Regions from separate parts of the Bradyrhizobium sp. WSM4874 genome, predicted to be linked through region 1. Evidence: riboswitches for the same ligand, from Rfam matches in the RefSeq annotation. Region 1 holds a riboswitch; the other holds the start of a gene.
The links. A riboswitch is a leader RNA that binds a small molecule or an ion and turns the genes downstream of it on or off. The one in region 1 is predicted to bind S-adenosylmethionine.
Positions count from the first base shown of each region.

Region 2: it holds a riboswitch for S-adenosylmethionine, as region 1 does, so the genes downstream of both, metX (homoserine O-acetyltransferase MetX) here and AC0L3P_RS28125 (O-succinylhomoserine sulfhydrylase) in region 1, are expected to answer to the same signal.

Region 1 covers NZ_JBVVPR010000034.1:4-10,990, forward strand. Annotated here, with positions in the region: gene AC0L3P_RS28125 (O-succinylhomoserine sulfhydrylase) at 188-1,384, opposite strand; SAM riboswitch at 1,454-1,533, opposite strand; gene AC0L3P_RS28130 (2'-deoxycytidine 5'-triphosphate deaminase) at 1,614-2,750, shown strand; gene AC0L3P_RS28135 (PAS domain S-box protein) at 2,929-3,339, shown strand; gene AC0L3P_RS28140 (hypothetical protein) at 3,463-4,515, shown strand; gene AC0L3P_RS28145 (MATE family efflux transporter) at 4,679-6,124, shown strand; gene AC0L3P_RS28150 (hypothetical protein) at 6,121-6,621, opposite strand; gene AC0L3P_RS28155 (SRPBCC family protein) at 6,722-7,123, opposite strand; gene AC0L3P_RS28160 (VOC family protein) at 7,315-7,674, opposite strand; gene AC0L3P_RS28165 (helix-turn-helix transcriptional regulator) at 7,731-8,570, opposite strand; gene AC0L3P_RS28170 (methylated-DNA--[protein]-cysteine S-methyltransferase) at 8,580-9,158, opposite strand; tRNA gene AC0L3P_RS28175 (tRNA-Gly) at 9,332-9,405, shown strand; gene AC0L3P_RS28180 (alpha/beta fold hydrolase) at 9,410-10,402, opposite strand; gene AC0L3P_RS28185 (helix-turn-helix domain-containing protein) at 10,593-10,987, shown strand, end outside.
Region 2 covers NZ_JBVVPR010000030.1:74,889-85,875, reverse strand. Annotated here, with positions in the region: gene AC0L3P_RS26825 (alpha/beta fold hydrolase) at 1-327, shown strand, start outside; gene metW (methionine biosynthesis protein MetW) at 352-1,014, opposite strand; gene metX (homoserine O-acetyltransferase MetX) at 1,030-2,232, opposite strand; SAM riboswitch at 2,323-2,402, opposite strand; gene AC0L3P_RS26810 (chorismate mutase) at 2,605-3,453, shown strand; gene hisC (histidinol-phosphate transaminase) at 3,486-4,580, shown strand; gene AC0L3P_RS26800 (prephenate/arogenate dehydrogenase family protein) at 4,577-5,512, shown strand; gene AC0L3P_RS26795 (DUF2125 domain-containing protein) at 5,621-6,805, opposite strand; gene AC0L3P_RS26790 (gamma-glutamylcyclotransferase) at 6,916-7,527, shown strand; gene AC0L3P_RS26785 (lysophospholipid acyltransferase family protein) at 7,524-8,297, opposite strand; gene AC0L3P_RS26780 (YdcF family protein) at 8,320-9,024, opposite strand; gene AC0L3P_RS26775 (cell division protein FtsX) at 9,098-10,066, opposite strand; gene ftsE (cell division ATP-binding protein FtsE) at 10,059-10,718, opposite strand; gene AC0L3P_RS26765 (MJ0042-type zinc finger domain-containing protein) at 10,910-10,987, shown strand, end outside.

The DNA of each region.
Region 1 (10,987 bases):
CGTCAACGTGCCCGGGGACGTCCGGACCTATCGGCCGATGTGACTTGTCGTCCCGGCGAAGGCCGGGACCCATACGGCGTGATCCATCAATGGTGCGCGGTGTTCGTACCGCGCCCCTTAACTCTGGGTCTTCGCCAAACTGCTTCCTGTGGTTATGGGTCCCGGCCTTCGCCGGGACGACAATAATTCACGCCTTCTCCAGCGCCGCGGTCAGATCCTCGATCAGATCGTCCGCGTGCTCCAGCCCCGCCGAGAAGCGGATGAAACCCTCGCTGATGCCGAGCGCGGCGCGATCCTCCGGCTTCAGGCGCTGATGCGTCGTCGTTGCCGGATGCGTGACGAGGCTCTTGGCGTCGCCGAGATTGTTCGAGATCTTGGCAAGCTTGAGCTCGTTGAGCACGCGGAACGCCGCCTGCTTGCCGCCCTTGACCTCGAGGCCGACCAGCGTCGAGCCGCCGCGCATCTGCTTCTTCACCAATGCGGCCTGCGGATGATCGGCGCGGCCGGGAAACACCAGCCGCGAAATCTTCGGATGGCTCGCCAGCACGTCCGCGATGCGCGCCGCCGTCTCGGTCTGCGCGCGCACGCGCACGGCGAGCGTCTCCAGGCCCTTGAGCAGGACCCAGGCGTTGAACGGAGAGATCGACGGGCCGGTCTGGCGCATGAAATTGTGGATGTGCTCGGCGATGAACGCTTCCGAGGACAGGATGATGCCGCCGAGACAGCGGCCCTGGCCGTCGATGTGCTTGGTCGCGGAATAGACCACGACGTCGGCGCCGAGCGCGAGCGGGCTCTGCCAGATCGGGGTGGCGAACACGTTGTCGACGACGAGCCGCGCGCCGCCGCTGTGCGCGATCTCGGCAATGCCGGGAATGTCGAGCACGTCGAGTGTCGGATTGGTCGGGCTCTCCAGGAAGAACGTCTTGGTGTTCGGCTTCATGGCGCGCTGCCACTGGTCGAGATCGAGGCCGTCCACCAGCGTGGTCTCGATGCCGTAGCGCGGCAGCAAATCCTGCACGACGTAGAGACACGAGCCGAACAGTGCGCGCGAGGCCACGACGTGATCGCCGGCCTTGAGCGGTGCCAGGATCGCGGTCGTTACCGCGGCCATGCCGGTCGCGGCCGAGCGGGCCGCTTCGGCGCCTTCGAGCTCGATCATGCGGCGCTCGAACATCGCGATGGTCGGATTGGAGTAACGTGAATAGATGAAGCCGGGGTCCTCGCCCTTGAACCGCGCCTCGCACTCCTCGGCGCTGTTGTAGACGTAGCCCTGGGTCAGGAACAGCGACTCCGAGGTCTCGCCATATTGCGAGCGCAGGGTGCCGGAATGGACCAGGCGGGTTTCGGGACGGTAGGACGCAGTGGGCGCCGGGGACTTCGACATAGGACCTCCTGAAGTGACCATCGAAATGGTCACAAAAAAACCGGCCTGGAATATTTCCACGGGCCGGGATCACAGAGGTCCCCGGCCTGTTTAGCGACTTATTTAACGTGGCTGCAAGCCGGCCGGCTCAAATCACCACGGGATAAGTCATGCTCATATTCCGCAATGCCCTTTCCGTCAAGACGTCCATCGGATAGCCGTAAAACGCTCATATTTCCCGCATGTCGGGATGTGTTTGATCCCTGATGAGGACTCCGGGTTGACGTTCACGGTTGCCGCCGACGCCAATGGTATCCTGCCCGACCGCATGATCGCGGCGATGGCGGAGGGCGGTCTCATCCTGCCCGCTTACGACTTCGTCGAGAGCCAGATCCAGCCGGCGAGCCTCGACCTTCGCCTCGGCGATATCGCCTATCGCGTTCGCGCCAGCTTCCTGCCCGGTCCCGGCGCCACCGTCGCCGAGCGCATCGACGGGTTGAAGCTGCACGAGTTCAGCCTCGCCGACGGCGCAGTGCTGGAGACCAACTGCGTCTACATCGTGCCGCTGCTCGAAAGCCTCGCGCTGCCGCCTGAGATCGTTGCGGCCGCCAACCCGAAGAGCTCGACTGGCCGGCTCGACGTCTTCACCCGCGTGATCGCCGACGGCACCCGCCGCTTCGACATGATCGGTGCCGGCTATCACGGCCCGCTCTATGCCGAGATCAGCCCGAAGACGTTCCCGGTGCTGGTCAGCGAAGGCTCGCGCCTGTCGCAGGTGCGCTTCCGCACCGGCGACGCCATCCTCAACATCGACGACCTCGAGGCGCTGCACGCGACCGAGCGTCTCGTCGATATCGACGATGCCGATCTCACCGGCGGCGTCGCCGTCTCTGTTGACCTTTCCGGCGAGAAGAGCGGGGGCTTCGTCGGCTACCGCGCCAAGCGCCACACCGGCGTCATCGACGTCGATCGTCGCGCCGGCTATTCCGTCGACGAGTTCTGGGAGCCGATCTCGGCCCGTCCCGACGGCAGCCTGATCCTCGATCCCGGCGAGTTCTATATCCTGGCGTCGAAAGAGGCGGTGCAGGTGCCGCCCGATTACGCCGCGGAGATGGTGCCGTTCGATCCGCTGGTCGGCGAGTTCCGCGTGCATTATGCCGGATTCTTCGATCCCGGCTTCGGCTATGCCGGTGCCGGCGGGCTGGGCTCGCGCGCCGTGCTCGAAGTCCGCTCGCGCGAAGTGCCGTTCATCCTCGAGCACGGCCAGATCGTCGGCCGCCTCGTCTACGAGAAGATGCTGGCCCGTCCCGACGCCATGTACGGCCAGCGCATCGGCTCAAACTACCAGGCCCAGGGTCTGAAGCTGAGCAAGCATTTCCGGGTGTAGGGATAGCCTCACCCTCCGCTGTCATGCCCCGGCTTGACCGGGGGCATCCAGTACGCCGCAGCCTATCGGCTCGAAACATTTGCCTCTGGAATACTGGATCGCCCGATCAAGTCGGGCGATGACACCGAATCTGTGTCAGGATAAGAAACGAAATGCGGGCTATGTCCGAGGTGGCGAGATGATTGCTCAATCCGAACTCGACGCAAAAATCCTCGACGACGTCGCAGACGCGCTGATCTATTCGGATCGCTCCGGCACGATCATGCGCTGGAATCGCGCATCGTCCGCACTGTTCGGCTTCTCCGCGGACGAAGCGCTGGGCCAGAATCTCGACCTGATCATTCCCGAACATCTGCGCGCCGCGCACTGGAAAGGCTTCGAGGCCGCGCTTGCCAGCGGCACGATGAAGCTTGCGGGCAAGCCGACACTGACCCGCGCGCTGCACAAGGACGGACGCAAGCTCTACATCGAGATGACCTTCGCGCTGGTGCGGGACGCCGCTGGAGTGGTGCAGGGATCGGTGGCGATGGCCCGTGACGTGACCGAGCGCGTCGAGCGCGAGCGTGCCGCCAAAGCCACGCAAATTTAAGCCTGTGCAAAATTCGTGATGCGGAATTGGCGAGCCGGTGTGCAGGGCGCCCTGCGTGCGGCTCAGCTTGTCCATCACCGGATGCAGTGACACACTCGATCAAAACAACGATCGGGAGCGAACATGGCCGCCGCATCAGACCCCGCGCAGGAAGCTCAATGGAAACGCTGGCGAGCCGTTGCCGATCTCTATCACGCCTATTTCACCGGTCTGATCCTCACCGTGGTGACGCGTCGCGGCACGGCGGATGCCGCCGAGTTCGTCTTTCGCGTGTTTCGCCGCCAGCAGCAGGAGCGCTTCCTGCCGGGGCTGGAGAAGCTCGGGCTGAGCCATCTGCCGCCCGCCGTGGCGGCCGCGCAATATCACTACCTCTCGAACTGGATCGGCGGCGTGCACGTCGAATACATGCATGAGAGCGACCGCAAAGCCTGGATCCGCTATCCACCGCCGCGCTGGATCTGGAAGGGCACCGCCATCTGCGGCGTGCCGGGCGAAGTCTCGCGCGCGATGCTCCGCGGCTGGCACGCCAACAACGGTGTGGCGCTCGGCGATATCAGATTGGGGTTCGTCTGCACCAAGCAGAGCGTCGACGGCCAGGACGGGCTCGAAGGCTACTATCACCAATACGACCAGCCGCTCGAACTCGACCAGCGCCTCGTGTTCGCGCGGCATCTCGAAGCGCCGCTGTTCAATGCCGCCGCGGCTCCGGCGTTGCCGGTCGCAAGCTGGCCGAGACCGCGACTGGAAAAAGCCTATCGCAACTACGCCATGGAATATGTGCGCACCGCCGCGCCCGTGATGGTGCAGCTGTTCGGTCCGGAGGATGCGGGCTATCTCCTGCACCTCACCGGAAAGCTGATCGGGATGCAATATTTCGATGAGGTCGCTGCGGCGCTGTCGACGGGCCGCGGCGGTGCGAGCGAATTCGCGACGTTCCTCAACGCGCTGTTGGTCGCGCAGGACGATGCGGCTGAGACGACGCAATCCGAAGGCACGTTTGAAATCCGTCAGCAGAGTTGGAAGTTGATGGACGGCGTCGCCGATCACCACCCAGCTTGCGCCAAGGTGCTGGCGGGGTTGTTCGAGGGGCTTGCGGCCGGCTGCGGGCGGCACATCGGCGTGCACCTGTCCCCGACACCGGGCGGCCGTCCGCCATTGCTCTGGCGCATCGGTTAATTCCTCCACGAAATGCGCTGCCGCAGGGCACGCCTGCACCTGGCGCAGGAGAAATCGCTGCGCGTCGTGCTAACAAGCCTCTCGTTGCGCCCTGCGCGCGAACCATTTCATTGGCACACCTAAGCATTGCTGCGCCGCAAATGGCGCTTCGCCCGGAGAGGACATGTCAGACATCGCCGAAATCCCGGTCGATGAACAAGAGCGTCCGCTGCCGCCGCCCCCGCGCCCCCTGAGGAGCGCGCTGACGGACGGGCCGATCCTGCGCACGTTGCTCGGACTGGCGTGGCCCAACGTTGTCGCGCTCTCCGCCGGTACCTGCACAGTGATTGCGGAGACCTCTTATATCGGACGTCTTGGTGTGGAAGCGCTGGCCGCGATGGCGCTGGTGTTTCCGACAGTGATCCTGACCATGACCATGTCGGGCGGTGCGATGGGCGGCGCGGTGGCCTCCGCGATCGCGCGCGCGCTCGGCGCCGGCGATCGCGAGCGTGCCGGGACGCTCGCCGCGCACGCGCTGCTGATCGGCATCAGCTTCGGCCTCGTCTTCATGCTGGGCATGCTGATCTTCGGACCCAAGGTGCTTGAGATGCTCGGCGGCCGCGGCGAGGTGCTGACGCATGCGATTGCCTACACCCAGGTGTTTTTCGGCGGCGCCGTGCTGCCCTGGCTGCTCAACACCATGGCCGGCGTCCTGCGCGGCACCGGCAACATGAAGCTGCCGTCGCTGTTGATCCTCAATTCTGCGGCCTGGCAGATCGTGCTCGGCGGCACACTCGGTCTCGGGCTCGGTCCGGTGCCGCAATTCGGCATGCGCGGCGTCGCCGCCGGCGCGCTGATTGCCTATTGCATGAATATCGGCGTGATGGGCTGGTACCTGTTCTCCGGCCGCGCCCGCGTGACGCCGAAGCTGCGCGGACTTCGCATCCAATGGGCGATGTTTTTCGACATCCTCAAAGTGGGCGCCATCGCCTGCTTCTCGCCGCTGCAATCGGTGCTGACGATCTCTATCTTCACCCACATGCTTGCGAAATTCGGCACCGCGATCCTCGCCGGCTACGGCATCGGTGCGCGGCTGGAATTCCTGCTGACCTCGATCGCGTTCTCGTTCGGCATCGCCTCGGTGCCGATGATCGGCATGGCGGTCGGCGCCGGCCGCATCGCCCGCGCCCGGCGCATCGCCTGGATCGCGGCGGCAAGCGCCTTCGTCGCCGTCGGTGCACCGGCGTGCCTGGTTGCGATCTTCCCCGATCTCTGGGTCAACATCTTCACCGACAGCGCGACCGTGCGCGCGACCAGCCATCAATATCTGTCGACGGTGGCGCCGTTCTACGCCTTCATCGGCCTCGCCTCGACGATGTATTTCTCGTCGCAGGGTGCTGCGAAGGTGATCGGGCCGGTGCTGGCGCAGACCGCGCGGCTGATCTACATCGCGGCGGTCGGCTGGTGGCTGTCGACGCATGATGCCACCGCGCAAAACTTTTTCTGGCTGGCGGCGAGCTCGATGGTCGTGCTCGGCCTGCTCTCGTCCTCCAGCGTGGTGTTGACACGCTGGGGACCGCGCCAAACCAAACCTGCGATCAGGCCGGCTCTGTCGGCCGCTGCTGACTAGCGGTGCCCGTGGCGGCGATGGCCGCCACCGACGTTGGTGAGCCGCATCAATTGCGGAATCATCGCCATCATGTCGCCGCCGCCGGCGCCACCAAGCATGCCCATGATGTCGCCGCCGCCCATGCCGCCGATTCCGGTCGGCATGGTGCCGCCTGCGCCCATCGGCGCGTAGCCGCCGTAATTGGGCGCGCCGAAACCGCCGCCGAGATTGGCGCCGCCGAGGCCGCCAATTCCGCCGCCCATCATGCCACCAATTCCGCCGCCGCCATTCTCCATCATGCGGCTCATCATCGGGCCCATGGTCTGCATCATCATGCCGAAGCGGCGCTTGCCCATCTTGGCCTTCATCATCTCCAGCATCGGGGCCATCTGGGTCATCATGTCCTCGCCGCCGGCACCTCCGCCGCCAAGAAACTGCGCCTTTGCCGGCGCGCTCGAAATCGAAAACATCAGCAGCACGGCGGCTGCCTGGCAGATCACCTTGTCCGCACCTCTCATGGCCTGCTCCTCGCGTGCGTGGCGCCGCCGGGAGAGCGGAGCCAACCGGGCGCACGCCGCCATGGTTATTGCGGACGAGGGCTGGGCTCTGTGAGAAAGATCACGCAGCAGCTGCCGGGAACGCTCGGTGCATCGCGGCGACGGCGTCCTTGGTCTGTCCCTGCACATAGGGCGCGAGCTCATTCGGCAGCATGTCGATGATCCAGACCAGGCGGCATCTCGCCTCACCCTCGGAGATCACCTGCACCGAGGCGCTGTAATGCTTCAGCCGCTCGTTGTTGATCGCGTAGACCAGCCGCTGCCGCGCATCGTCGCAATCGACCAGCACCTCGCGCGCCACCGATCCGTTGGCGAAGGTGACGATGCGCGCGTCGCCGTCGAGCGTGCAGGCCGTGACGAAGCCCGGCGTCAGCCGCTGATGCAGCGCGCCGAAATCACGCACCGCATCCCAGACGTCGCGCGCCGGGGCGTTCAGGGGAATGTCGTTGTGGATGGAGGCCATTGTTGAATCCTGGTTGAGTCCATTGATGTAGAGAAGCGAGCGATAGCGCCGTCATCTCAGCTGTCATCGCCCGACTTGATCGGGCGATCCAGTATTCCAGTGGCCGCTGTGATGAAATCGAGAAGCTGCGGCGTACTGGATGCCCCGGTCAAGCCGGGGCATGACAATGTGTGTGGTGAGGGCTGCCGTACTCACGTGCAGACCGCCTCGACATTGTTGCCGTCGGGATCGATCAAAAACGCCGCATAGTAAGTCGGGCTGTAATCCTTGCGCGGGCCGGCGCCGCCATTGTCGCGGCCGCCGCTCTTCAAGCCCTCGCTGTGGAATGCCTTGACCGAACCATGATCCCCGGCGCGAAAGGCGATATGGGCGCCATCGGCCTTGCGTCCCTTGTTCAGGTGCAGCCATAGCCCGGGTTCGCCCTTCGGCCCGAAGCCGGCATAACCGTCACCGCTCGAGCACAGGACATAACCGAGCGGCGCAAGCACCGCGGTGTAGAAGCGCGTGGCGGCGTCGAGGTCGGCTACGCGCAATCCGATATGGTCGTACATGGTCGTCTCCATTGCCAAAGCGCGCCGCAATCGGCGCGCGCCGGAGACGAACCTAGTCAGTTGAGGGCAAGCTGTTCTTGGAGAATCTTGCGCTCGCCCTTCGACGCCTGACGGAACTTGGTCGGCGACACGCCGGCGGCGCGGTGGAAGGTGCGGACGAAGTTGGAGAGATCGCCGAACCCGACGTCATAGGCGATGTCGGTGACTGCAATGCCATCGTCGGTAAGCAGCCGCGCCGCGTGCCGCAGCCGCGAGCGCACCAGATATTGATGCGGGGTGACGCCGAGCACGGCGGAGAACAGCCGCAGGAAGTGGAAGGGGCTGAGGCCTGCCTGCCGCGCGGCCTGTTCGAGGTCGACCTCGGCATGCGAATTGGCGTCGATCCATAGCGCGGCTTCCACGGCGCGGCGGCGGTCGCGCGCGGTCGGCCTCGTCGGCTTGCGCGCCTTGCCCGAGACGACATCGACGAAACGGCTGGCGAGGATCTGCCCGACCTCGTCGAGACCGAGGTCGCTGTTGCCATCTGCCGCCGTCTGGGCGAGTTCGCCCAGCACCATCAGCTCGGGCAGCGGCGGCGTCGCGCCGACCTGCCAGACGTCGCGCCGGCCGCCGAGCGCGTCGACCAGATCGTCGCTGAGAAAAAAGGACAAGCAGACGTCGCCGGCGACATGCTCATGCGTGCAGGTGTATTCCTCGCCTGGCGCGCCGACCAGCATCGAGCCCGCCACCAGATCGAAGAACCCGGCGCGGCAATGACAGCCAAAGCTGCCCGCGCGGACATAGGCGATGGAATGGCCGGTGCGGCATTCCGCAAACGGGCTGTCGTCCGGTCCCGCGTCGCAGCGAAACTCGGAGACGGTCATCGAGGGGGTGGTCAGCAGCGTTGTTGCATCCATGCCACCTATCTAGGTGGAGGGTCTCGGTGGGGCAACGGGCAGCAGCACGTCGAACAGCGTCTTGCTGGCGATCGGATGGGCGCCCTCCAGCGACAGCAGCCGCCGCTTGGAGATCACCCCGCCATAGGGCGAAAGCCGGTCGGTGTAATTGCCGGCCTCCAGCACCCGGTGGCAGGGCACGATCAGCATGTAGGGATTTTTCGCGATCGCCTGGGCCACCGAATGCGCGGCGCCGGAGGCGCCCAGCGTCTTGGCGATCTCGTGATAAGTGCGCGTCTCCCCGCGCGGGATGGCGCAGGCCGCTTCATAGACCCGCCGGTTGAAGCCGGGCACCCCGCTTGCGTCCAGGCTGACCTCGGAAAAATCAGCATCGCTGCCTTGCAGCAAGCCCACGATGCCCTCGATCGCAAACGCGGCATTCGCGGACGGCCGCTGTTCGCGCGCCTCGGGATGGACCTGGAAAATCCGGCGGCGGGTATCAATCTCCCGCGCCTCCGGCAATTGCACGGCGACGATGCCGGTGCTGCTCCAGATGATGCCGCAACGCCCTATGGTCGTGTCGAATATCGCGTAGCCACGCCCCACCATGCACACGCCCCACTCAGTGCACGTCTCCCCAGACAGGCGATCATAACACCGCCACAATCCGGCGCGCACCCAAAATCTTACCGGAAACTTAAGAAGGGTCGGGCGGGCTGCGCCAAAGCGCTTGGCGAGATGCGCCGTCTCGGCTAATCAGAGCGGGCGCAGGCTGCGCATCCGCGGGCGTAGTTCAATGGTAGAACGGCAGCTTCCCAAGCTGCATACGAGGGTTCGATTCCCTTCGCCCGCTCCATCCTTTAGTTCGGCAGGCTCCGCAGAAATTCCACGATCGCCGCGTTCACCTCCGCCGGCCGTTCCTGCTGCGTCCAGTGTCCGCACCCAGGCAGCATCTTGATCTCGCGCAGTTGCGGCACCCATTGCTTCATGTTGGCAACGTGCTCGGCGGCGCCAGGGAAGGCCATGACCATGTCGTGGTCGCCGGCGATGAAGAGCGAGGGCACGACCACCTTCACGCCCTCGAAGGCGCCCATCAGCTCCCAGTTGCGATCGATGTTGCGATAGTAGTTGAGCGGTCCGCGAAACCCGCTACGGGCAAATTCGGCACCGTAATAGTCGAGATCCGCGCTGCTCAGCCACGGCGGCAGCGGCACCTGCATTTTCGGTAGCAAGCCGTCCTTGCGAGAGACCATGCCGACACCGGCGGTCCGCCCTTGACGCCCGGCATTGGCGCGGATCACCGCCGCGCCCTCGCCGGAACCGCCATAGAGCATCGCGCCGAGCGTTGCGCGCGGATCCCTTTCGAATTCTGCTTCGGCGACACCCGGCTCCTGGAAATACAGTTGATAGAACTGCGCATCCGCCGTCTGCGGCATCACACTCGTCGGCGGCACCGGACCGCGCGGTCGATAGGGCACGCTGAGAATGGCGGCGGCGCGGAAGCGATCGGGCCGCAGGCGCGCCGTGTGCCAGGCGATCGTCGCGCCCCAGTCGTGCCCGACGATGACGGCGTCCTTCGCCCCGAAAGCGTCGAGCACGCCGACGAGGTCGCCGACCATGTGGAGGATCGTGTACTGGTCGATCGCTTCGGGCCGATCGCTCTTGCCGTAGCCGCGCATGTCAGGGGCGACAGCGTGGAAACCGGCCGCCGCCAGCGCCTCGAGTTGGTGACGCCAGGAGTACCAACCTTCCGGAAAGCCGTGGCAGAGCAGCACCATCGGCCCCTTGCCCTGCTCGGCGACGTTGAGGCTGATGCCGTTGGCCTTGATCGTCCGCTGCGTCGGTTCGCCCATGTCGCCGCCTCCCGGTCATCGTCGTTGGGTCTATCCTAGTCGGCCCTAAAGGCTCCGCAAAATTTCTAATATATTAGCCCTTCGCTTCCGGCACACACGCATCGCCCAGCTTAAGCTTCTCGCGGCCCTGATGGGGTGCGGTCCTCGTGTCGGGCAATGTTCGGATCAGAGACCAGGATCTGCAAAGAAAATGGACCAGCAAAAGCTCGATCGCGCGATCGGTCGTCGCTTGAAGACGCTGCGGACGCAGGCCGGCATGACGCTGAATGAGCTTGCCACGCGGTCCGGCGTCAGCCGGGCCATGATCGGGCGAGTGGAGCGGGCGCAGAGCAGTGCGACGGCTGCGCTGCTGGGAAAACTTTGCGCCGCGCTCGACGTGTCGCTCAGCGATGTCGTCGCGCTGGCCGAAAAGCCGCCGGAGCGGCTGGTGCGGCTCGCCGACCAGCCGCACTGGCGCGATCCCGACAGCGGCTATCGCCGCCGCCACGCCTCGCCGACGGACGCGGCGAGCGGCATCGAGATCATCGTCGTCGACCTGCCGGCCGGCGCGCGGGTGCCGTACAGCCCCTGGGGGCGCAACGCCTT
Region 2 (10,987 bases), on a different contig from region 1:
GCGCGGCACGACGCCAAGGGATCGGCGCGGACGATGCGCGGCTTCCAGGCCGGCCGTCCCTCGATCTTTACGATGACGGACGCGATCAGAGGCGTCACGACGCCGGCACTCATCATCTGCGGCGACGAGGACGATCCGTGCGTGGGCGCAAGCCTGTTCCTGAAGAAGCATCTGCCTGCGGCGGGGCTCGCCATGTTTCCGAAGTCCGGCCACGTGCTCAATCTCGAAGAGCCCGCCCTGTTCAACGAAACGGTGGAACGGTTCGTCACGCTGGTGGAAGCGGGACGATGGCCGGTACGCGATCCGAGATCGCTGGCGGCGCATTAGCGCTACGCTCGCAATGACGAAAAACTACTTCCTGCCGCCCCGCGTCAGCAGAAACACGCCCTGCTCGCCGAACAGATTCCACACCCACCAGGGCATCCGCAGCCGCAGCGGGCGGCCGTAGAGGTCGAGCGCCTCGGCACGTTCCATCTTGACGTCGATCGCGTCGCAGAGTTCGACGAAGTCCTTGATGGTACAGAAATGGATGTTGGCGGTGTCATACCAGCTTGCCGGCAGATTCTCCGTGCGCGGCATGTGGCCGCCGATCAGGAGCTGGAGCCGCATCTTCCAGAAGCCGAAATTCGGGAACGACACGATGGCGCGGCGGCCGATGCGCAGCAAATTCTCCAGCACCACTTTCGGCTGCCGCGTCGCCTGCAACGTCTGCGACAGGATCACGTAGTCGAAGGCGTCATCCGGATAATTCACCAGGTCGGTGTCGGCATCGCCCTGCACCACCGCAAGACCCTTGGCGACGCAGCGGTTGACGCCCTCGCGCGACAGCTCGATGCCGCGGCCGTCGACGCCGCGGGTTTCCAGCAGTTGGAGCAGGTCGCCCTCGCCGCAGCCGACGTCGAGCACCTTCGAGCCCGGCTTGACCATCTCGGCCACCAGCACATGGTCCGCGCGAAAATCACCGGGCTGCCCGGTCGCAACGCCGCCCAGCGGCAACGTTTCCTGTACAGACATGGCTAGCCGTCCTTGTTAAGCATTCTTGGCGGCAAGCCCGCGCGCCTTGCCTGCCGACTGCAGGAAGGCACGGGCGATGTCGAAGAACTCGGGCACGTCGAGCAGGAACGCGTCGTGACCGCGATCGGTCTCGATCTCGGCGAACGACACCCGCGCACTCGACGCATTCAGCGCGTGCACCAGCGCGCGCGATTCCGAGGTCGGGAACAGCCAGTCGCTGGTGAAGGAGACCACGCAGAAGCGGGTCTGGATTCCCGCGAACGCCTTCGCCAGCACGCCGCCATGGTCGCCGGCAATGTCGAAATAGTCCATCGCGCGGGTCAGATAGAGATAGGAGTTCGCGTCGAAGCGCTCGACGAAGGACGAGCCCTGGTAGCGCAGATAGGACTCGACCTGGAAGTCGGCGTCGAACGAGAAGGTCGGCAGCTCGCGGTCCTGCATGCGCCGTCCGAATTTTCGATGCAGCGCGGCGTCCGAGAGATAGGTGATGTGCGCCGCCATCCGCGCGACAGCGAGCCCGCGATGCGGATGAATACCGTGGTCGGCATAGCCGCCATGGTGCCAGTCGGGATCGGCCATCACCGCCTGACGGCCAAGCTCGTGGAACGCGATGTTCTGCGCCGAATGTCGTGTCGAGCAGGCGATCGCCAGCGCGGAGAACACGCGGCTCGGATACGCCGCAGTCCATTGCAGCACTTGCATGCCGCCCATCGAGCCGCCGACGACCGCGAACAGCGTGTCGATGCCGAGCCGATCGATCAGCATCGCCTGCGCGCGCACCATGTCGGGGATGGTGATGACGGGGAAATCGAGACCCCAAACCTTGCCGGTCGCGGGATTGATCGATGCCGGACCGGTCGAGCCCATGCAGCCGCCGATCACGTTGGAGCAGATGATAAAATACTCGCGGGGATCGAGCGGTCGACCGGGGCCGACCAGGGTCTCCCACCAGCCGGGCTTGCCGGTGACAGGGTGCACATTGGCGACGTGCTGGTCGCCGGTCAGCGCATGGCAGATCAGGATCGCGTTGGAGCGATCGGCATTCAGTTCGCCGTAAGTCTGGTAGGCGATCTGGAACGGGCTGAGATCGACACCGCAATCCAGCCGCAGCGGCTGCTCCGTGCCGAACTGCGCGACCTGCGAGCTCGGATGATCCACCTCGTGCGACCGCTCGTCGGCGGTGATCGCGGGACTCGGAATTGACTGGACGCCAACCATCTGACCATCGACCTCGTTTGCGATCGTCGTGGTGACCGCATTGACATCAGGCCATGAAAAACCCGGCCTGAACGATAGGTTCGGCCGGGATCGAAAGGGTCCCCGGCCTGTTTAGCGAGTTTTTTAACGTGGCTGCAAGCCGGCCGGCTCAAATGACCACGGAACGGGTAAAAACTACCGTCTTGGACGGTTTTCGTCAAGTCGCGGCCCGGATCGACCAAATTCACCTGTCGAGACGCGGGCGGAACGGCCCCGATTTGCCTTTGCATTTCTCTTTGCTTTCGCAGCCCCGACTGCCTAATCAGGCATTCATCACAGCGGTGACGGCTCGCCTGATCCGCATTGGAACGCCTCTCAACAACCCTGTCAGACATGTCCCAACGTCCGCCCGCGCCACCATCGCTCCAGGAATTGCGCAAGGAGATCGACGCGATCGACGAGGGCATGCATCGCCTGTTGATGCAGCGCGGCGACATCATCGACCGCCTGATCCAGGTGAAGCAGACCCAGGAGGTCGGCTCGGCGTTTCGGCCTGCGCGTGAGGCCGCCATGATGCGCGACCTCGTGCAGCGTCATCGCGGCATCCTGCCGCTCGACACCGTCGAGAGCATCTGGCGCGTCATCATCGCGACCTTCACCTATGTCCAGGCGCCGTTCTCGGTCCATGCCGACATCTCTGCGAGCGAGCCGGCGATGCGCGATTCCGTGCGCTTCCATTTCGGATTCACCGTGCCTTACGTCGCGCATTTCAGCGCGCAAGCGGCGGTCGAGGCCGTCGCGAAATCCAAGGGCGACCTCGCGCTGGTCTCGGCGACCTCCAGCCGCACACCATGGTGGCTGGAGCTCGAGGCAGAAGGTGCGCCAAAGATCATCGCGCGGCTGCCGTTCGTCGAGCGCGCCGACCATCCGGCGGCGTTGCCCGTGTTCGCGGTCTCGCGCGTCGCCGACAGCGCGCTTGTGACGGAGGTCGAGACCTTCAGCGTGCGCGTGTCGGGGTGGAACGCCGAGGTCGCGCGCGCCCTGTCGCCGCTCGCCGAGATCGTGGCCGTGCCCGATACCGCCTTCGACGGCGCCGCGCTGCTGGTCTCGGTCACCGCGACGAGCAGCCTCGACAAAATCAAGGCTGCCCTGATCGAGGCGGGGGCCTCGGTGCGCTCCACGGCCCTCGTCGGCAGCCACGCAACGCGCTATACGGTGCCCCCGACCGGGTCGAAATCGTAAGTCGCGAACCGCCTGCCATTCCGGAGTTGAAGATGTCCCGCCCTGTGCCGAATCCCGGCATTCTCGATATTGCGCCCTACACGCCCGGCAAGACTCCGGTGGCAGAGCCCGGCCGCAAGGTGTTCAAGCTCTCGGCCAACGAGACGCCGTTCGGGCCCTCGCCGAAGGCGATCGAGGCGTTCAAGCACGTTGCGGATCATCTGGAAGACTATCCGGAAGGAACCTCGCGCGTGCTGCGCGAAGCGATCGGGCGCACCTTCGGGCTCGATCCCAACCGCATCATCTGCGGCGCCGGCTCGGACGAGATCCTCAATCTGCTCGCCCACACCTATCTCAGCCACGGCGACGAGGCGATCTCGACCACGCACGGCTTCCTGGTCTACCCGATCGCAACCATGGCGGTCGGCGCGAAGAATGTCGTCGCGGCCGAGAAGAACCTCACCTGCGATGTCGACGCCATCCTCAAGGCGGTGACGCCGAAGACAAAGCTGGTCTGGCTCGCCAATCCCAACAATCCGACCGGCACCTATGTGCCGTTCGATGAGGTCAAGCGCCTGCGCGCCGGCCTGCCCTCGCACGTGCTGCTGGTGCTGGACGCAGCCTATTGCGACTACGTCTCGCGTAACGATTACGAGATGGGGATCGAGCTGGTGGCGACGACCGAGAACACGGTCGTGACCCACACCTTCTCCAAGATCCATGGTCTCGCGGCGCTGCGCATCGGCTGGATGTTCGGCCCCGAGCACATCATCGACGCGGTCAACCGCATCCGCGGTCCCTTCAACGTGTCGACGCCGGCGATGTACGCTGCCGTTGCCGCGATCGAGGATACCGCGCACCAGGCCATGTCGAAACAGTTCACCGAAACCTGGCGCAACTGGCTCGCCGAGGAGATCGGCAAGCTCGGGCTGAAGGTGACGCCGAGCGTCGCCAATTTCGTGCTGATCCACTTCCCGACCGAGGGCAAGACCTCGGACGCAGCCGACGCCTTCCTCACCAGGCGCGGGCTGGTGCTGCGCGGCTTGAAGAACTACGGCCTGCCGCATTCGCTGCGCATGACCATCGGCACCGAGGAGGCCAACCGCCTCGTCGTCGAGGGCCTGCGCGACTTCATGGCCGGACGATGAGCGCGACCGCGCACTTCCAGCGCGTCGCGCTGATCGGCTTCGGCCTGATCGGCGGCTCGATCGCGCGCGCTGCGAAGCTCCAGGGCCTGGCTGGCGAGATCGTCACCACCGCGCGCTCGGAGAAGACGCGCGCACGCGTGATGGTGCTCGGCATCGTCGATCAGGTCGTGGCGACCAATGCGGAAGCCGTGAAGGACGCCGATCTCGTCATTCTCTGCATTCCCGTCGGCGCCTGCGGGCCGGTGGCGCAGGAGATCGCCGCGCACCTCAAGCCCGGTGCGATCATCTCCGACGTAGGCTCGGTCAAGGGCGCCATCGTCAGGGATATGGCGCCGCATCTGCCGAACGGCATCCATTTCGTGCCGGCGCATCCCGTCGCGGGCACCGAGCATTCGGGCCCCGATTCAGGCTTCGCCGAGCTCTTCATCAACCGCTGGTGCATCCTCACCCCGCCGGAGGGCGTCGATGCGGCTGCTACCGACCGCCTGCGCGCGTTCTGGGCTGCGATGGGCGCCAAGGTCGAGATCATGACGCCGGATCATCATGATCTCGTGCTCGCGATCACCAGCCATCTGCCGCATCTGATCGCCTACACCATCGTCGGCACCGCCGACGAGCTGGCGCAGGTGACGGAATCGGAAGTCATCAAATTCTCCGCCGGCGGCTTTCGCGATTTCACGCGCATCGCCGCCTCCGATCCGACGATGTGGCGCGACGTCTTCCTCGCCAACAAGGAAGCCGTGCTGGAGATGCTCGGCACCTTTACCGAGGATCTGGCAAAGCTCACCCGCGCAATCCGCCGCGGCGACGGCGAGGCGCTGTTCGACCACTTCACCCGCACCCGCGCCATCCGCCGCGGCATCGTCGAAATCGGCCAGGACTCTGCCGCGCCCGACTTCGGCCGGCCGCATGCGGCGCTGAAGAAGCCGTAGCCACCCCTCTCACCTCCGTCATTGCGAGGAGCGCAGCGACGAAGCAATCCAGACTGTCTCCGAAGAGAAAGTCTGGATTGCTTCGCTTCGCTCGCAATGACGGAGCAATCAATACAGCGGCGGGATCTGGCCGACCTTGACCGGGCCGAGCAGCACATTGCCGTCGACGAACTTCAGCGGGAAGCTGCGGGCCTTCTTGCCTTCCAGCGTGCTCTCGGTTCCGATCGAATTGATGCCGGCGGCAACGCCGGCATTGGCGTTCTGCTTGATGACCTTGCTGAGGCCGGGAACGGCGCGGTCGAGCGCGCCGAACAGATTGTTGAGGTCCTGCGACTTCACGCCGGGCGCGACGCGATCGAGGGTTGCCTGCGGCACTCCCTCCTCCAGCATCTTCTCGATGCCGAGCGCGGGGATCACGCGCTCGAGCCCCGTCACCGTCATCTGCAACTCGCCGTCGAGACGGCCGTTAGCCGAGAGCCCGAGCGTGCCGGCCGCGACAGCAATCATCTCGCCCTGCTGGATGCGGGACTGCACGATCTCGATATGGCCGCCGGCGGCCTGGATCTCGCGGAAGCGCTGCGGCCACGGCTTTGGCGTGAGGTCGGACAGTCCGGTGATCTTCGCCCGCGTGTCGGCCTCGAACGGCTCGGCGAGCAGCGGATGTACGCCCTGGATGCTGCCCTGCGCGATCTGGAGCACGGTCTCGATCACGGGATGATCGGACGGCGATCCATCCGCAAGGCGTCCATGCAGCTCGACCTGTTTCGCGCGCGCGAGCGGCACCTGCACGCTGCCGTCAACACGATTGACGGTGGGCTCCTCGAACACGATGGAGGCGCGCTCCGGCACGGCGGGCAAGCCGACCACGCTGCTGCGGCCCTTGCTCCAGTTCACGACGAAGGTGTTTTGCGTGACGCCGTCAGTGAGCGTCGCGGGTGCGGTGAATTCGGCGATGACGCGCTTGGGATCGTAGACCTGGGCGAGGACCAGGATGTTGTCGAGCTTCGCCGTGAACGGCGTCTTGCTGGCGTTCTGCGACACCAGGGCGACGCTGGCGCCGGAACACTGGACCTCGAAGCGGAAGGGGAAGCCCGCGATCGAGCGCTTGGCGCAATCATAGATACGGCCGGATTTGGCCTCCTGCGCGCGCCAGGCGTCGGCGGCGATTTCGGCCTGCGACGCCGCATAGAACCAGAAGCCGCTCCACGCCACCGCGAGGATCAGGAGGATGACAGGGGCGATGAAAAGGCCCCAACGGGAGCGCCGGCCTGCGGCAACGGTCATATCGGACATGCGGCGACCCTTTGACCCCTGATTTTGTCAAATGTAAGCGAGCTTGGCTTGCTCCGAAAGGCGGAGAATTCGCTTCGTTTGGGGGCGCGGTTCTGGTAGCCGTGCCCGAAATGTCGGAAATCACCCTCCCCTCCGTCACCACTGCCAAGGGCGACCTCTGGGTGTTCGGCTACGGCTCGCTGATGTGGCGGCCGGGCTTCGAATTCGAGGAGCGCGTCCCGGCGCGGCTGGTCGGCGAGCATCGCGCGCTCTGTGTCTATTCCTTCGTGCATCGTGGCACGCCGGAGAAGCCGGGTCTGGTGCTCGGCCTCGACCGCGGCGGCGCCTGCCGCGGCATCGCCTTCCGCGTCGCCGAAAAGAACCGCGCCGACGTCGTCGCCTATTTGCGCGCGCGCGAGCAGGTGACGTCGGTCTATCGCGAAGTCATGCGCTCGGTGTGGCTGGAGAACGACGCGCGGCAGCGCGTCTCCGCGCTCGCCTATGTCGTCGACCGCGGCCATGTGCAATATGCGGGCCGGCTGTCGCTCGCCGACCAGCATCGCCACGTGCTCCAGGGCCACGGCCAGTCCGGCGCCAACCGCGACTACGTGACCGCGACGGTGAAGGCGATCGAGGCCGAAGGTTTTCGCGATGCGCCGCTGCATCAGCTCGCCACGATGCTGCATGGTGATGCGCATTCTCAGCACGCGCCGGCCCCAGTGGACGATCGGGAAAACCGCTAGCTCTCGGACGGCGCATAGCTCGGCGCCGAGCCGATCAGCTGCTCCTGCTCCCTGCGGCCCGCTTCGACGAGGCGGCCGGTCGCGTCTTCGATCGCCGTTTGCACACGGGAGAGAAACTCGTCCTTGGGCAAGCCTGGCGGCAGCGGATCGAGGAATTCCACCACCAGCGTGCCGGGATAGCGCATGAAGGTGCGGCGCGGCCAGAACAGGCCGGAATTGAGCGCGATCGGCAGGCACTGCGCGCCGCAGGACGAGTAGATCTGCGCGAAGCCGCTCTTGTAGTCCGGTGGCGCGCCCGGGGCACGGCGCGTGCCTTCGGGAAAGATCACGAGCTGCCCGCCGCTGCGCACCGCCTCACGGGCCCGCCGCGTCATGTCCAGCAGCGCCTTGACGCCGGCGTTGCGGTCGATCGCGATCATCCCGGTCTTGACCAGGAACTGACCGAACACCGGGATCTGCATGAGCTGACGCTTGAGGATGAAAATCGGACGGTCGAAAAAACCCGGCAGGACGAACGTCTCCCAGAACGACTGGTGCTTCGCCACGACGACCAATGGCCCCGTCGGAATCTTTTCGAGGCCGCGGAATTCCACCTTGATGTTGCAGACCGCCCGCATCAGAAACAGCGTCGCCTTTGCCCACCATTGCGCGACCGTGAGCATGGCGCGCGGCGGCAATGCGAAGGTCGGCAGCGCCACGATCGCGAGGCACACCAGCACGGTGTAGAACAGCACGTTGAACACGAGCGATCGCAGGAAAATCAAGAACATCGATGATCCGATCAATTGCCGATCAATTGGCCTGTGCGGTGGCGGGCCGCTTCGGTTGAAGCCCGGGAGGCTGCTCCGACATCTCGGGCGAAAGGTCAATCCCGAAATCCTCCAGCCGCACCCTGAGCTCGGCCGCGATGTACTTGACATATTCCGACAGCAGCAGCCGCAAGGTGGACGCCGAGGTCCACCACGGCTCCTCGCGCCATTTGTCGCCGACCACCACGAACGGGATCAGTGTCGTCTCCGGCATCGCATGCGAGAATTCCACCAGCGCGCGCGGCATGTGATAGTTCGAGGTCACCACGATCAGCGATTTGAAGCCGCGCCCCGCGGCCCAGCGCCGCGCTTCCGCGGCATTGCCGCGGGTCGAGACCGCGGTGCGGTCGAGATCGACGCAGCAACGCATGAAGGACTGGTTCTCCGGCAACGTCCGCGAGATGTCGCTCGCCGTCGAGGTCGGGTGCACGCCGGAGATCAGGAGCCTCCTGCCGTAGCCGGCAGCGAGCAGCTCCATCGCATCCGACACCCGCGATGAGCCGCCGGTCAGCACCACGATGCCGTCCGCCCTGCGGTCCGGCGCGATCTCGGCACCGCGCAATTGCGACAGAAACGCAATGAAGCCCGCCGCCGCGCCGACGAAGGCGAGCGCAATCGTCGACATCACGGCCGCGCGCAGCCAGCCGCGCGGCAGTTTCGGCGATCGATCGTCGGTCGGCGCGGTCATGCGATGTCGGTGATCCCTTCCCAGAGGCGATTTTAGGACGTTTTGAGGCGAAGTGGAGTCCGGTCTGTCGGCCTCAATCGACATCATTCAGCGTCGCGAACAACGTCTGGCGCGAGGCGACTGCGGTGATGGCGCCGATCAGCACGGCCTGCACCGCAAGCACGATGTAGCCGGACGGCCGCAGCGAGAAGGTACCGAGCAGCGCGGCGAACTGGTCGCCGACGGGGGTGCCGGAAAACCAGCCTGCAATCGACTCGGAGAAGCCGAATACCAGCATGGCGGCGCCGCCGCCGATCACGCCGCCCTCCAGCCCCAGCCTGAGGAAATGACGCAGGAAGCGGTTGGCAATGTAGCGGTCGCCGGCGCCGACGAAATGCAGCACCTCGACGATCGGACGGTTCGCCGCCATGGCGCCGCGGGTCGCGAACGACACCGAGATGATGGTGGCGACGATGACGAGCGCGAGGATGCCGAGGCCGGCGAGCACGGTGGCGTTGGTCATCGAGCGCATGCGCTCGATCCAGGCGCGGTGATCGTCGACGCTGGCGCTTGGCGCCACCTGGGTCACGCGGGCGCGCAAGGCGACGAGATCGAGCGCCGTGCCGGGCTGCACGCGCGCGATGATCATGCGCGGCACCGGCAGATCGTCCATCGACAGGCCGGTGCCGAGCCAGGGCTCGAGCAGCTTGCCGCTCTCGTCCTTGGTGAACGGCTTGACCTCGACGATGCCGGCTTGCGCGCGCATGGCCTCGGTCACCGCCGCGGTGTCGCGTTCGAGATCGCGGCCCGTCTGCGGGCGGACCTGGATGGTGATCTCGCTCGCGACGTCCGACTGCCATTCGGCGGCGGAGGCGCTCACCAGCAGTACCGTGCCGGTCGTCATCGAAGCCAGGAAGGTCATGATGGCAACGACGGCGACCAGCGCGCGGCCGTGGATCGAGGCGCGCGGCACGATCGGCGACATGTTGCGCGCCCGGGCCGGAAGCGGCGGCCCCTCCTGTCCGAGATCGACCAGCACGCCGCGTTCGTCGGGCCTACTCATAGACGTGCAGCCGTCCCTGGTGCAGCACGAAGCGTCGCGCCTCGTACTGGTCCATCAGGGCGATATCGTGGGTGGCGATGATGACGGCCGTGCCTGACTTGTTGAGCTCGATGAACAGCCGCAGCAGGCGGCGACCGAGCGTCGGATCGACGCTGCCGGTCGGCTCGTCGGCCAGCAGCAGCTGCGGCCGCGAGATCACGGCGCGGGCGATCGCCGCGCGCTGCTTTTCGCCGCCGGACAGGATCGGCGGCAGCGCGTCCATGCGCTCGCCGAGCCCGACCCATTTCAGGAGGTCGATGACCTCCTTGCGGTAGCTCGATTCGCTGCGGCCCATGACGCGGAACGGCAGCGCGACGTTCTCATAGGTGGTCATGTGGTCGAGCAGACGGAAATCCTGGAGCACGATGCCGATGCGCTTGCGCAAGTTTGCGATCTCGTCCTTGCCGAGCTGCGAGATGTCGTGACCGAACAAATTGACGAGGCCCCGCGTCGGGCGATGCGACAGGAACAACAGGCGCAGCAACGAGGTCTTGCCGGCGCCGGACGGGCCGGTGAGAAACTGGAAGGAATGCGCCGGGATCTGGAAGTTGAGGTCGCGCAAGACCTCGGGCCCCAGGCCGTAACGCAATCCGACATTTTCGAACCGAACCAAGCTCAGCTCCGTTCGAGAGAGGCCGCGGGCCGCACGGCTGTGCTCCGCCACACGCGATCAGCGGGTTTTGCGGCCGTTATGGTTTCCGGTTCGTTAACGGTCGTCCTGTAGCATAATTGGTAGCATCTTTCCCCCTCGGTTCTCCGCGACCGTGTCACCGTCAAGACTTGTCCATGCATCAAGGCTCGTCCATGCATATCGTCTGCCCTCATTGTACGACATCCTATGCCATCAAGCCCGCGAGCCTTGGGGCGAACGGCCGGACCGTG